3 regions of the Bacillus sp. PK6-025 genome follow, and region 1 is predicted to be linked to each of the others. Evidence: predicted binding sites of a transcription regulator. Region 1 holds the regulator's gene; each other region holds the start of a gene.

The links. The regulator Rex, encoded in region 1, represses fermentation and respiration genes when NADH is low (regulators of the CRP and FNR family bind a similar motif). The targets are predictions, from matches to a motif close to TTGTGAAATATTTCACAA.
Positions count from the first base shown of each region.
Region 2: a site for Rex is predicted at 3,487-3,504, ahead of M1D67_RS01920 (L-lactate dehydrogenase). Genes of this name have one in related genera too.
Region 3: a site for Rex is predicted at 2,905-2,922, ahead of M1D67_RS10865 (YwiC-like family protein). Genes of this name have one in related genera too.

Region 1 covers NZ_CP096509.1:642,812-647,971, forward strand. Annotated here, with positions in the region: gene M1D67_RS03250 (ABC-F family ATP-binding cassette domain-containing protein) at 1-1,406, opposite strand, end outside; gene moaC (cyclic pyranopterin monophosphate synthase MoaC) at 1,552-2,058, shown strand; gene M1D67_RS03260 (redox-sensing transcriptional repressor Rex) at 2,062-2,706, shown strand; gene M1D67_RS03265 (twin-arginine translocase TatA/TatE family subunit) at 2,745-2,918, shown strand; gene tatC (twin-arginine translocase subunit TatC) at 2,925-3,701, shown strand; gene M1D67_RS03275 (YdiK family protein) at 3,746-3,937, opposite strand; gene M1D67_RS03280 (CPBP family intramembrane glutamic endopeptidase) at 3,937-4,671, opposite strand; gene groES (co-chaperone GroES) at 4,897-5,160, shown strand, end outside.
Region 2 covers NZ_CP096509.1:348,524-353,683, forward strand. Annotated here, with positions in the region: gene M1D67_RS01900 (toxic anion resistance protein) at 1-714, shown strand, start outside; gene M1D67_RS01905 (cytochrome c biogenesis CcdA family protein) at 866-1,567, shown strand; gene M1D67_RS01910 (hypothetical protein) at 1,602-1,802, shown strand; gene M1D67_RS01915 (nitrate/nitrite transporter) at 1,891-3,096, opposite strand; gene M1D67_RS01920 (L-lactate dehydrogenase) at 3,547-4,506, shown strand; gene M1D67_RS01925 (L-lactate permease) at 4,556-5,160, shown strand, end outside.
Region 3 covers NZ_CP096509.1:2,072,251-2,077,410, reverse strand. Annotated here, with positions in the region: gene M1D67_RS10875 (nitrate/nitrite transporter) at 17-1,201, shown strand; gene M1D67_RS10870 (Crp/Fnr family transcriptional regulator) at 1,348-2,061, shown strand; gene M1D67_RS10865 (YwiC-like family protein) at 2,107-2,829, opposite strand; gene M1D67_RS10860 (cyclic nucleotide-binding domain-containing protein) at 2,979-3,446, shown strand; gene M1D67_RS10855 (TIGR04053 family radical SAM/SPASM domain-containing protein) at 3,559-4,662, shown strand; gene M1D67_RS10850 (DUF1858 domain-containing protein) at 4,772-4,996, shown strand; gene M1D67_RS10845 (DUF438 domain-containing protein) at 4,993-5,160, shown strand, end outside.

The DNA.
Region 1 (5,160 bases):
TCAAGAATAAGGAAGTTCGCTTTTTGGAGCATCAGCTTGGCGAGGGCAAGCCTTGCTTTTTCGCCGCCGCTTAACGCGTGTATAGGTTTTAATACGTCTTCTCCCGAAAACAGGAAGTTGCCGAGGCAGGTCCGGATATCCTTTTCATTCATTTCCGGATAATCGTCCCAAAGCTCGTCAAGCACGCGTTTTGACGACGTCAATTCAGCCTGTTCCTGGTCATAGTAGCCGATTGAGACATGGGAGCCTGTCGCGATTGTTCCCGATACCGGCTGCAGCTTTTGAATCAATGCTTTTAAAAGGGTTGACTTGCCGATTCCGTTCGGTCCGACCAGTGCAACGCTTTCCCCGCGGGTGATGTGAAAGTTCAATGAACGGAGAAGCGGGGGCTGCTCCTGATAGCTTACTGTCAAGCCTTCCACCCGCAGTACATCGTTTCCGCTTTGCCTTGTAATTTCAAAGCGGAAAGACGCCGACTTTTCATCTCCGAGCGGTTTGTCCATGATCTCCATCCGTTCAAGCTGCTTTCGTCTGCTCTGCGCCCGTTTCGTCGTCGAAGCTCTAGCCAGATTCCGGTCGACGAACTCCTGCAGCTTGGTGATTTCGTCCTGCTGCTTTTCATAAAGCTTTGTTTCCTTTTCCAGCTGTTCGGCTTTTAATTGGAGATAAGAGCTGTAGTTCCCGGTATATTTTTTGCTTTGGGACCGGCTGATCTCGTAAACTTGGGTAACCACTTTGTCAAGAAAGTACCTGTCATGGGAAACGATTAAAATCGCTCCGCTGTAATTTTGCAAATATTGTTCAAGCCATGTCAGGGTATCGATATCCAAGTGGTTTGTCGGTTCGTCCAAAATGAGGAGGTCGGGTTTTGTCAAAAGCATTTTTCCGAGGGCAAGCCTTGTTTTTTGACCTCCGCTTAAGTCCTGGACGCGGACGGAGTCGTCAAATCCCGCAAAGCCGAGCCCGTGCATGACGGATCTGACCTCTGCCTCATATTGGTAGCCGCCTTTGTCCTTGAACTCCTGCTGAAGCCTGTCATACGTCTTCATCAATGATTCAAGCATGTCCGGTCCGGCCTGCGCCATCTTTTCCTCGATCGCGCGCATTTCTTGTTCCATTTTTTTCAGAAAATCAAATACCGACAGCAATTCCTCTTTGAGCGTCAGCTTGGAATCGAGGCCGGAATGCTGGTCAAGGTAGCCCATCGTCAAATCTTTCGGCTTGATGATGTCCCCCTTTTCATATGAAAGTTTTCCTGCGATAATCTTTAGAAGAGTCGATTTTCCGGCGCCGTTGCGTCCGACGATCGCAATCCGGTCCCGAGATCTGACTTCGAGTTTTATATTCGTTAAAATCGTATCGGCTCCAAACGATTTTGAAAGTTGGTTCACTTGTAAAATCATCATGATCTTTCACCTCTTGTCTGCTATTTTAAGTGTAGCCTATCACTGCGCAGTCAGCAAACATTAAGTGAAGTCTGGAAGATTTTAGCCAAAGAAAAAGACAGAATGAAAAAAATAGTGTATGATCGTTATAAGGAGAGTTCAGAACATGAATGAGTTTACACATTTTAATGAACAAGGCAGAGCCAAGATGGTTGATATAAGCGAAAAGGAAGCTTCAGTACGCACAGCTGCGGCTGTTTCAAGCGTGTCTATGAATCGAACAGTACATGAAAAAATCAAAAACCGGGAAATCGGAAAAGGCGATGTATTGTCGGTGGCGCAAGTGGCCGGAATCATGGCCGCAAAACAGACATCCGCCATCATCCCGATGTGCCATCCGATCGCTCTGAAAGGAGTCGACATCGCCTTTCGCTGGGAGGAGAAAGAACAGAAGAGCATCCTGCATATTCAATCTAAAGTGAAGACCAAAGGGAGCACAGGTGTGGAAATGGAAGCGTTAACTTCGGCCTCCGTATGTGCGCTGACCGTATATGACATGTGCAAAGCGGCGGATAAGGGAATGGTGATAGGACCGACCTTTCTTCTCGAAAAGACAGGCGGGAAAAACGGTGACTATAAAAGGGAAAAAGCTGATGTAGACATGGAGGATTAGTTTATGAACATGGATCATTCAAAAATTCCGCAAGCGACAGCGAAACGGTTGCCATTATATTATCGTTTTTTAAAAAACCTTCATGCATCCGGAAAACAGCGTGTATCTTCCGCTGAGCTGAGCGATGCCGTCAAAGTCGATTCTGCGACCATCCGCAGGGACTTCTCGTACTTCGGCGCGCTCGGAAAAAAAGGATACGGCTACAATGTCAATTATTTGCTGTCCTTTTTCAGAAAGACGCTTGATCAGGATGAAATGACGAACGTAACGCTCATTGGCGTGGGGAATTTGGGGACAGCCTTTCTCCATTACAATTTTATCAAAAATAATAATACAAAAATCGCCATGGCGTTTGACATCAATGAGGAAAAAATCGGAACCGAGGTCGGCGGTGTTCCCGTCTATGATCTGAATAGACTTGAAGAGCATATGACGGATGATATCCCCGTCGCCATTTTGACGGTACCGGCTCAAGCCGCACAGTCGATTACAGACAGGCTGGTGGAGCTTGGCATTAAAGGCATTCTTAATTTCACGCCGGCCCGCTTGAATGTGCCGGAACACATTCGCATTCATCATATAGATTTGGCGGTTGAACTTCAGTCGCTGGTGTATTTCATGAAACATTATTCAATGCAGGAAAAGTAAAACGGAAAACGAAAAATAAAGGAAAGGGGGCAGGCTTTATGCCAATCGGTCCTGGAAGCTTTATTTTAATTGTCGTGGTGGCGCTTCTGATATTCGGCCCGAAAAAACTTCCCGAGCTGGGAAGAGCAGCGGGAAACACGCTGAGGGAGTTTAAGAATGCGACAAAAGGTTTGGCTGACGACGATTCCGATAAAAAGAAAGAAGATCAGTAGGATAGGATGACATTTATGAAGGAAAGAGAAATGTCGCTGATAGAACATATCACAGAACTACGCAGACGGCTTGTGATCACTTTTTTCTTTTTTGTTTTATTTGTTGTGGCAGGCTTTTTATTGGCAAAGCCGCTGATTATCTATCTGCAGCAGACGGATGAAGCGAAGCTGCTGACGCTCAACGCGTTCAAGCTGACCGATCCTTTATTTGTGTACGTGCAGTTCGCTTTCATCATCGGCGCCGTCTTGACTTCGCCGCTTGTTTTATACCAGCTGTGGGCTTTCATTAGCCCGGGGCTGTATGAAAAAGAACGAAAAGTGACGCTCAGCTATATTCCGATATCGATTATTCTTTTTTTAGGCGGCATTGCCTTTTCTTACTTTATTTTATTTCCGTTTGTCGTGGACTTTATGACGAGAGTCTCAGATGATCTGAATGTCAACCAGGTCATCGGAATACACGAATATTTTCAGTTTCTGCTTCAGTTGACGCTTCCTTTTGGCTTATTGTTTCAGATGCCTGTGGTCATCATGTTTATCACAAGGCTCGGCCTCGTGACGCCGATGTTTTTGGCGAAAATCAGAAAATACGCATATTTTGTGTTGTTCGTCATCGCGGCCCTCATTACACCGCCTGAGCTTTTGTCGCATTTAATGGTCTCAGTGCCATTGCTCATTCTTTATGAAATCAGTATCGTGATTTCAAGAATATCCTACAGGCAGGCGCAAAAAACAATGATTCAAGAGGAAAATCAAGCGTTTTTGAACGACCATACTAAATAAGAGCCATTCTTTTTCAGAATGGCTCTTTTCCTTCACAAAAAAGGCTATTGATCTTTTCGTTTCATCTTGCCGGCCAGGGCGAACATTTTAAAGGAAATGCTGATATTATAGGCTGCGAAAAGCATCAGCAGGATCGTGTAAAAAGACCACATGCTTCCGGGCGAGGTTGCCGCCAGATATGTAAACAGCACACCCGTTAATAAATAAATCGCTCCCCAGAATTTAGGGCTTCTCATCATAGAAATCCTCCAATAATCATTTGCATTTTCTCGACGTGTTTCAAATATTCTTCAATAGGCTCCCGGAATGTCTGCAGTAAGACGACGAGCGTATTCATGGCGACATGGGCGAAAATAGGCACGATAATCCGGTTGGTTCTGACATATAAAAAGGAGAATGTGAATCCCATTGCTGTATAAATGAGCAGATGGCTGAAATCCAAATGGACGACCGAGAAGAGCACCGAACTGAACAAAGCGGCAATGAAAAAATTCGTTTTCTCATAGATTGCACCGAAAATGATCTTTCTGAAAATGATTTCTTCAAGAATCGGTCCGAATACAGAAGAGACAAACACCATCAGCGGCAATGCGGTGATGATTTCCATGATCCGCTGCGTATTTTCCGATTCCGGGTTGACCCCGAACAAGTACATTTCGATCGAAGCGGCAATTGACTGCGAAAACAAAGCGAGAAAAACGCCGGCAACCGCCCATCCGATTGACGCTCCAACCGATGCTTTCGGGCGGTTGCGAAGCGTCGTCTTCGGCACCGTCCGCAAAATCAGCAGCACGATAACGAGACAGAGGGTAAACGCGATGACAGACCAGACGCCTGTCAATGTAAGCTGGGCTTCAGCCTTTGGCTGTCCTTTGCCCACTCCCAAAAAGTAAAGAAGAGGCAAGCCGACAGCGGCCGACAATTGCATGAGAACGTATGCCAATATAATAAACCAGTATTGTTTTCTCAAGCTTTATGTACTCCTTTTCTAAAAATCTAATTCAGACTATGTTTATTGTAACACACTCTTTTTAAATTATAGGATGATAAGGACATGCGGAGAAATGTAAGCGCAAAAAAATTTGACCTTATCACTTGAAATTGCCTGGGAGATTCTTTATTATAAGAATTGTGTTAGCACTCACCGAGTGCGAGTGCTAAAATTACATATGAAAATATTGAGGAGGTTGTTTCATTGTTAAAGCCATTAGGTGATCGCGTTGTCATTGAGCTCGTTGAGTCTGAAGAAAAAACTGCCAGCGGAATCGTACTTCCTGACTCCGCAAAAGAAAAACCACAAGAGGGTAAAGTGGTTGCAGCCGGTTCAGGCCGTGTGTTAGAGAGCGGAGAGCGCGTTGCATTAGAAGTTAAAACAGGCGACCGCATCATCTTCTCAAAATATGCAGGTACCGAAGTGAAATATGAAGGTACTGACTACTTAATCTTGCGTGAAAGCGAC
Region 2 (5,160 bases), 290 kb from region 1:
CTCGGCGGTGAAATCGAAAAAATCAACGTCGAAATTTCGAAATATAAAGATGAAATGACAAAATCGACCGTGACGCTTGATGAAATGTATGAAAGCAACCTCAATTACTATGTGGAGCTGGAGAAATACGTCGTAGCCGGCCAGATGAAAATAGAAGAATTGCAGCAGCTCATCCCTGAATATGAAGCGAAAGCGGCCAGCGGTAACCAAATGGCACAGATGGAGCTTGATACGCTTCGAAATGGCATTCAAGCGCTGGAAGAACGGGTGTATGATCTCGATATGGCGCGGATGGTTGCGATTCAAACCGCGCCGCAAATCCGCCTGCTTCAGCGCGGAAACACAAAGCTGATCGGAAAAATCAACTCGGCATTCATCATTACGATTCCGATTTTCAAAAACGGCATCATCCAGGCCGTGACCGCCAAGCGCCAAAAGCTTGTCGCCGATTCAATGAGCGAACTCGACCGCCGCACCAACGAAATGCTGAAGCGAAACGCGGAAAATATTTCGAGCCAGTCCGTTGAAATCGCGAGAATGTCCGGAAGGCCGAGCATCGATATTGAAACGATCGAACAGTCTTGGAATACGATTGTCAAAGGCATGCAGGAGACGAAGCAGATTGAAGATGAGAACAAACGCCTGCGCGAAGAAGGGGCAAAACGCATATTGGAACTTCAGGACAATATGAAAAAAGCCGCTTTAAACGGTTAAAAAGGATAGTGAAGAAGCCGTCCGCCGGATGATCTGGCGACGGCTTCAAATATACAAAAAATCACCGCCATGATAGGCGGTTTTTTATGTTATGCTAGAGAAAGAGAATCACATGGTAAAAAATATATAAACATGAAGGGGATGGAAGTATATGGCCGCTTTATGGCTGGCATTCGGCGGCGGTTTCCTGTCGTTTATTTCTCCGTGCTGCCTGCCTTTGTATCCATCATTTATTTCCTACATCACCGGGATTTCGGTCAGCGATTTGAAAGACCGAGATGCAAAGCGCATCAAACAATCGGTGATGATTCACGCGGCTGCTTTTTTGGTCGGCTTTTCTGTAATTTTTTACATATTGGGTTTCTCCGCCAGCTCGTTTGGCCTGCTGTTTTTGCAATACCATAACTTGATCCGCATGCTGGGCGGAATATTTGTCGTCGTCATGGGCCTGTTCCTCCTCGGCGTTTTCCGGCCGGCTTTCATGATGAAGGAGCGGCGCCTTTCGTTTAGAAGAGGGAAAATAGGCTTGTTGAATTCAATGCTTGTCGGAATGGTTTTTGCGGCGGGATGGACGCCGTGCATCGGGCCTATATTCGGAACGATCGCATATGCAAATTTTCAGAACCCTGATTTTGGGAGCGCATTCATGATGATCACCGCATATTCTCTAGGTTTTGCCATTCCTTTTTTGCTCATGGCGTTTTTTATCGGAAACATCAGGCCGCTTATGAAATATTCGAATATGCTCATGAAAATCGGCGGCGCGCTGATGATCGTCATCGGCATCCTGCTTTATACGGACAACATGATATGGATGAATATCTGGTATTCGAATTTGACGAATCTCTTTTGAAAAGCTTCCCGCGCCGCATTATGTGAGTAAGATTGTGAAAAACAGCAAAATCGCGGAGGATATCATGTGCTTGTTTGATCACTCATTTAAGGGACATGAGGATTTAGCCAATCGATTTTGGAAGGTTCGCAAATCTGAAGAGCCAAACGGGCTTTACCCGCTCGATAGCGGGATGCTGGAATTCGCGAAAAAAGTGCTTGAATCTTCATTTCAACAATCGGGAGGATCAGGGTGATATACGCTGCTTCTATTCACACGAGCATCCAATCGTCACGGTCCTGGCAGGAATAGAAAACCGCCCGAAAAGAATCGAGCGGCTCCCTTTATATTCGAATTGATTTCTCCTCGGTTTTCCACTGTTTTTTCCATCCGGCCTGAGCAAGCAAAAGCAGTCCGAGTGCCAAAAATGCGATAACGGTAAAGGTGAGGAATCCGCTTGAATACGTACCCGTGATTTGCTTCAGCGTTCCGAGAATATTCGGGAGGAAGAATCCGCCGATTCCCCCCGCAGCGCCCACGACTCCCGTCACCATCCCGATCTCTTGCTGAAATCGCTGCGGTACAAGCTGGAATATCGCGCCGTTCCCCATCCCGAGGCAGCCCATGCCGATAAATAATGCGGCTGTGACAACGCCAAGAGATGGGAGCATACTGACTGAGAACATGCACAGAGCCACCCCGATAAAGAGGAATTGCAGCAGACGCACGCCGCCGATTTTATCGGCAATCAACCCGCCGACAGGGCGGAGGCAGCTTCCCGATGCAACGACGAGCGTGACAAATTCGCCGGCCCTTACCGCCGGAACGGCATACTGGGATGCAAAAAAGTAGCTTAAAAAGTTGGACAAGCCGACAAAACCTCCGAATGTTACGCTGTAGAGAAGGCAAAAATACCAAGTGTCCCTTTCTTTGAAAACAGCAAAATAGTCTTTGAGCGGTTTAGGCGCCGGCTGATTCGGAGGTTCTTTTGCCATAAGGAAATAGCTGAATAACACGAGTATCAGAGGAATCAGCGCCAATCCCATGACGCCGTTCCAGCCCACTTGCTCCGCCAGGCGAGGGCCGAATAGTGTAGCGAGCAGTGTTCCGCTGTTTCCCGCTCCGGCGATCCCCATGGCAAGGCCTTGCAAGTGCGGCGGATACCAGCGGCTCGCCATTGGCAGGGATGCGGAAAAGCTTGCGCCTGCCACACCGAGTAAAATTCCGATGATATACAGCTCGGCGACCGATGAACCGAACTGCCACCCCCATATCAGCGGAATCATCGTCACCAGCATTCCGCCAATAGCCGTTTTTTTCGGTCCGAAACGGTCGGTTAAAATGCCGAGCACAATCCGGAAAAACGATCCGGCCAAAGTAGGTATGGCGACAATCAATCCGACCTGTGATGGAGATAAATCAAAATCAGCCGTCATATAAACACCAAGCGCCCCCAGCAACACCCAAATCATAAAGCTGACATCGAAATATAAAAAAGATGACAACAAGGAAGGCGCGTGTCCGCTCTTCCTCAAATCCGCCAATTTCAATTGCAACACTCCCCATCCGATAGATTCTAGAATTTATCATGACAAAATAGAATAGGGTTGGCAGTATTTTTGTCAGCTTTACTAACAAACTAAAAGATTGAATATTTAAAATGTTAATTTGGACGGCATTATACCCGGCGATGATTGAATGTTGCTGAAGATTTGAGGTGTTATGACTGTTGAAAAGGGGAAACTTAGATTGGAATGGGCCTGATGCACTTGCAGATAAAGCAGTCTTTTGCAGCACGTTTACCAATTTTTCTTTAGCTGTAAGGCATATTTTTACCAAAAAATGTACAAATTTAAGGAAGAAGTATGTAGAGACACAAAATAGACATAAATAAAAATGTATATCACTTGAAAAAGTATGTGAAGTATTGCACAATATGAATGTGAAGAATTTCACAAACAGCTTAGATTTTAAAACAAACGGCAAAGGAATGATGAGTCATGAGAAACCAAAAAGTAAACCGTACAGTTTTGATCGGTGCGGGTTTTGTTGGAAGCAGTTATGCATTTACGTTAATTAACCAAGGTATCACAGACGAACTTGTGATCATTGATTTAAATAAAGACAAAGCAATGGGCGATGTCATGGATTTAAACCACGGTAAAGCATTTGCCCCACATCCTGTGAAAACATGGTACGGCACATATGAGGACTGCAAAGACGCCGACATTGTCTGCGTATGCGCCGGAGCAAACCAAAAGCCGGGTGAAACCCGTCTGGATCTTGTCGAAAAAAACCTGAGAATTTTCAAAGGAATTATCGGAGAAGTCATGGCCAGCGGTTTTGACGGCATCTTCCTTGTCGCTACAAACCCGGTCGACATCTTGACTTACGCGACTTGGAAATTCAGCGGACTTCCGAAAGAACGCGTGATCGGAAGCGGTACAACACTTGATACAGCCCGTTTCCGTTACTTGCTCAGCGAGTATTTCGGTGTCGCTGCCCACAATGCCCACGGCTACATCATTGGTGAACATGGAGATACGGAGCTGCCTGTCTGGAGCCACGCGAATATCGGCGGAGTTCCCGTCAGCGACTTGCTGAAAAGAAATGAGAAATACAAAGCAGAAGATCTTGATGAACTGTTTGACAATGTTAAAAACGCCGCTTACCACATTATCGAGAAAAAAGGTGCGACATACTACGGAGTTGCCATGAGCCTCGCGCGTATTACGAAAGCGATTTACCGCAATGAAGAAGCGATTTTAACCGTGAGCGCACATCTTGAAGGCGAATTTGGGGAAAATGATGTTTATATCGGAGTTCCGGCGGTTGTCGGCCGATGCGGAGCGAGGGAAATTATTGAGCTCGACCTGAATGAAAAGGAAAAACAGCAATTCAAGCATAGCGCAGGTGTGTTAAAAGCAATTTTAAAACCGCATTTTGAACTGCAGGCATAACTGAACATCATGAAGATACTAACATCATGAAGATTGCGAGATGATGAAAATGTGGCAGCAGATATACGATCCGTTTGGGAATCTGTTTATCAGCGCTTTTGCCGCCATTCTGCCGATTCTTTTCTTTCTCCTTGCATTGACCGTGCTGAAGATGAAAGGAATCATCGCGTCATTTTTGACGCTGGCGGTCAGCTTTATTGTAGCGGTTTTCTTTTTTCACATGCCGGCTGCGAAAGCTGTCTCAGCCGTTTTACTTGGAATTGCAAACGGTCTTTGGCCGATCGGATATATTGTCCTGATGGCTGTATGGCTTTACAAAATTTCTGTCAAAACCGGAAAGTTTAAAGTGATCAGAGCGAGCATTGCCGGGATTTCGTCTGACCAGCGGCTTCAGTTATTGCTGATCGGGTTCAGTTTTAACGCCTTTTTGGAAGGCGCGGCAGGCTTCGGCGTGCCGATTGCGATCAGCGCCGTTCTTCTTGTCGAGCTTGGTTTTAAACCTTTAAAAGCGGCATCTCTATGTTTAATTGCGAATGCGGCATCCGGCGCCTTTGGAGCGATCGGAATTCCGGTAATCACAGGAGCACAGATGGGAGGCTTGACACCGGTTGAGCTTTCCAGAACGCTCGCTTTGATGCTGCCGTTCATCACTTT
Region 3 (5,160 bases), 1.4 Mb from region 1:
AAGGAGCAAAAACGCAATGGTAAATCGTCAAAAAATACAATTACCGCTGCAGTCATTTAGTTTAGTCGCAGGATTTATGGTTTGGGTGTTGATTTCCTCTTTAATGCCCCACATTAAGCAGGACATCGCCCTGACAGACAGTGAGATCTCCCTTGTCACGGCCATTCCGGTCATACTCGGCTCGCTTCTGAGGATTCCGCTGGGATACTACACAAACAGATTCGGTGCGAGAATCACGTTCATGATCAGCTTTGTGCTGCTTCTGTTCCCGATTTTTTGGATCAGCACAGCCGATTCGCTGTTCGACTTGATCCTTGGCGGATTCTTCCTCGGCATCGGCGGAGCGGTCTTTTCCATCGGGGTCACATCATTGCCGAAATACTACCCTAAAGAAAAACACGGGTTTGTCAATGGGATCTACGGCGCCGGGAACGTCGGTACAGCGATTACCACGTTTGCCGCTCCTGTCGTAGCAAAGACAGCCGGGTGGGAAAATACGGTGCGGATGTACATCGTGTTAGTCGCCGTATTCGCTTTATTGAACTTTATCCTTGGAGATCGAAAAGAAACAAAAGTGACGGTTTCTGTAACAGAGCAAATGAAGGCAGTCTACCGAAATCAGACATTATGGTTTTTAAGCTTGTTTTACTTCATTACATTCGGATCTTTCGTCGCGTTTACGATTTATCTTCCGAACTTTCTTGTTAATCACTTCGGGCTTGATCCCGTTGATTCAGGGCTTAGAACCGCCGGATTTATCGCTGTCGCAACTTTTCTGAGGCCTGTCGGCGGCTGGCTCGCGGACAAATTCAACCCGCTGAAGCTGTTGATGTATGTATTTGCCGGCTGTACCTTGTCAGGGATTTTATTGGCCTTTTCACCCAGCCTCGGACTTTACGGATTTGGGGTATTAACCGTTGCCGTGTGCGCCGGTCTTGGAAACGGGATCATCTTTAAGCTTGTGCCGCTTTATTTTTCAAATCAGGCCGGCATCGTCAATGGGATTGTATCAGCGATGGGCGGCTTGGGAGGATTCTTCCCGCCACTCATCCTGTCAAGCGTTTTTCAGGCAACCGGCCATTATGCGATCGGATTCATGGCGCTGTCAGAAGCAGCCCTTGCCAGCTTTGTGATCGTGGTCTGGATGTATTTTCAGGAAGTGAGCAAAACATCGACCAAAACGAAGACGAACCATTTATAAACCTTTCCTGCAAAAGGAGCCTTGAGCTGATGTGCTCAGGCTCTTTTTTGGGACTTTATTCATAAGTTCACAATATTGTTTATATTTAAAAGGTCACTCAGCCTTATTTAACGTTAAAATAAGAACTGCTAAAGGGGTGACGCTCAATGAATATTTCTGTTAGAAAATCAGACACAGATTTGCTCTCAGACGATCTGCATCACTTGCTGGAATCAATCAGTACACGACGAAAAATCAGGCAGGACACATTCCTTTTTCAAGAAGGGATGGATGCGGAGGAACTGTATCTTATTCAGTCGGGACTTGTCCAAATCGGCAAATTGACGTCCGATGGCAAAGAACTGACACTCAGAATGTGCAAAAAAAATGATATTGTCGGGGAGCTTACGCTTTTTACAGAAGATGCGAAATATATGCTGAGCGCAAAGATCCTCTCTGATGGCGAAGTGTTGGTCATCAATAAAGATAAGCTTGAAAAAGAACTCATACAAAACGGTGCACTGACGTTTGAGTTTATGAAATGGATGAGCACGCATTTGCGAAAGATTCAATCGAAAATCCGCGACCTTTTGCTGAATGGTAAAAAAGGCGCGCTCTACTCCACCTTGATCCGTCTCGCAAACAGCTACGGCATCACAAGAAGCGACGGGATTCTCATCAATATTGTGCTGACGAACCAGGATCTGGCGAAATTCTGTGCCGCCGCAAGGGAGAGCATCAACCGCATGCTGAGCGACCTCCGGAAGAACGGTGTCATTTCTATTGAGGACTCGGGAAAAATCGTCATTCATCAGCTCAACTATTTAAAACGCGAAATCGACTGTGAAAACTGCCCGCTCGACATCTGCAATATCGACTGAAAAAACGAAAACAAACAAGGACATGAAGCACAGTGTCCTTGTTTGTTACGTTTGCAGCAGAAAAACGATCAACACGGCCATAAAGAAACAGGCATTCACCAGCTCTGAGATTCCGATTGTCTTAATCGACAGTTTCCTTCCATGTAAAAACCACGCTCTGAAACTGCTCGGCACTACACCAAGCACGGCCCATCCTGCCCCCGCGGCCAGCGAGATGAACGGCAGGAATACGTGGTATCCCCATGAATAAAGTTTAAACCGATTGTTTTTCTTTTCGCGGATCATCGACTTGACATAAAAGGCGCTCCCTGTGAAAAACAAAACGGACTGGATAAAAACAAACAATGCTTCACCATCAAGCTTCCCCGCTCCCATCCAGAAGCTTGCAAGCCCGCCCGCGCTGAAAACAAGGATTGCAGCAATATCATTTAAAAGCGCCCTGTCGTTGTTTCTTTTCGCATAATAAAGATTGATGAGAAAGAGCGGAAACAGCGGCAGCCCGAGAAAAACGAGCCGCGGCTCCAGCCAGACCGAAATAAGCAGGAAAACGATGGCCGGAATGCCGTAGATGAGAACCCATTTTTGATAGTAAACGATATTTTTCTTCTTCACCATCATCGTAGCCGGAAATGCCGCTAGATATAGAAACAGCCATCCGCAGAACAGCGGAATATGCTTTACATCCGCGCCCCCGGCGAACATGCCGAGAACAAACGGGATGACAAGCATCGCCCAGGCGCCGTGCTGCTTCGGTATGAACACTTTCATCACGCATCCTCCCTTCTTTTCTATTACATTATAAAAGTTTCGTCTTTTTTACACAGTGACATTTTGCATACAGGCGTGTGAAATAAATCACTGCGCCCTCCAGCCCGGCGCTTTATACTAAATGCTAATATATAGAAGGAGGATATACCATGGACCGGTTTGACTACTTATTGTTTCTGAAAAATCTTCCTATGTTTCTCGGGGTACCCCTTCCGATCATCAAAAGGCTGCTGAAAAACGGGAAGGTGATCGATATCCAGCCATCTCAGCATTCGCGATCGTTCCTTCATTCGCAATCCGTCTATTTTGTTTTAAAAGGGGAAGTTCATTTTTCTGACAGAAGACTTCCAGAAGAATCCCGAACGATCGCCGAGTGGGAAAAAGGCGATGTTTTCCCTATTGATCAAAAAGGCGAACCTTTCGTATCTCCGTTTATTTCAGTCAACACTGCCGCAGAAACCGCCGTACTTGAAATTCCATTTCATACTTTCAAAAAAATGATGACTTATAACCGCCAATTACAGACGAACTTTCTCATGCTGCTTCAGCAGAATTTGTATTTTTCCTACCAGCTTTTTTTGCGTTACCTCAACTCCTCCGCAGAAGACGACGCGTGAGAAGGGCCTCCCCCTTCTTTCCCTTCCTTTTCTAAATGTGATCTACTTAACTTTTTTTCTTTTTCATTTCCGCTACGATACACATGAATGCAAACGAAAGGACAGATGAAAGATGATACATTGCGATTTCGACAAGTCTCCGTTTATCGTCATTTGGGAGCTGACAAGAGCGTGCGAGCTCAAGTGCCTTCATTGCCGGGCATCGGCTCAAAATAAACGCGATCCGCGGGAGCTCACCCTGAAAGAGGGAAAAGATTTAATTGATCAAATTCATGCGATGGACAATCCCCTCCTCGTGCTGACAGGGGGTGACCCTTTAATGAGAGACGACGTATTCGCCATTATTGAGTATGCCGTCCAAAAAGGGGTTCGCGTCTCCATGACCCCGAGTGCTACGCCGAATGTTACAAGAGAAGCGATTCAATCAGCAAAAGAAATCGGCTTATCCCGATGGGCGTTCAGCTTGGACGGCCCAACCCGAGAGATTCATGATCATTTTCGAGGAACGGACGGTTCCTTTGACCTGACCATGAAGGCCATACGCTACATTCATGAATGCCATCTGCCTCTGCAGATTAATACCGTTATATCCGCTTATAACATCGATTACCTGGATGAAATGGCAAAGCTGATCGAAGAATTGAACTGTGTATTATGGAGTGTATTTTTTCTCGTCCCGACAGGCCGCGCGAAGCGGGAAGATATGATTTCGCCGGTGGACCATGAAAAAGTCTTTCTTTGGCTCAGCCGTTTGGCAAAAGAAGCGCCTTTTGACATCAAAACGACAGCAGCCCAGCACTACCGACGGGTCGTTATTCAACAAAAAATGCGGGAAGCGAAAGACCCCAACATGAAAATCCGCTATGAACACGCATTGCAGAAAGGGAAAATGGATGCGATCGGCGGATTGGGCCGGGCTCCGAAAGGTGTGAACGATGGCAACGGCTTTATGTTTATCTCCCATATCGGCGATGTATATCCAAGCGGACTCCTGCCGTTTAAAGCCGGAAACATCCGCGAACAGCCGCTGGCTGAGATTTATCGCGAATCACCGATCTTTAAGGATTTGCGAAATCCGGACGGATTTAAAGGAAAATGCGGCGTCTGTGAATTCCGCCATGTGTGCGGCGGTTCGCGCTCACGTGCCTATGCTCTGACAGGCGATTATCTGGAAAGCGACCCGAGCTGTATTTATATTCCGAAGGCTTTGCGCTGAAAAATGTGATGTACGTCACATTTTTTTCAGCATACTTGTATTACGGTATAGATGAGAATGATCATCACTATCAAAGGATGTGATCCCTCTGCATAATAAAAAAATTGATTTGAACGATTCCGTATACGAACTTTGCACATTGCATCCTGAACTAAAAGCCGTGATGAAGGAAGCCGGGTTTAAAAACATAACGAAGCCCGGCATGCTGGAAACAGCCGGGCGTATCGTGACGATTCCGAAAGGCGCACGAATGATGCAAATCGAATGGCCGCATGTCTTAGACATATTGAAAGCGCACGGATTTGACCCCGTTTGGAAAGGAGAAAAACAATGAGCGAAATGATTAACAACCGGGAAACGCAGCAAGGTCTGCCAGAGGAAAAAAAGCAGCTTCTGAAAGAAATCATCATCGACCTTCATAAAGGAAAACCGCTTGCCGACGTCAAAAAACGGTTTGAAAAGGCGTTCGGTTCAGTCAATGCTGAAGAAATCGCTCAG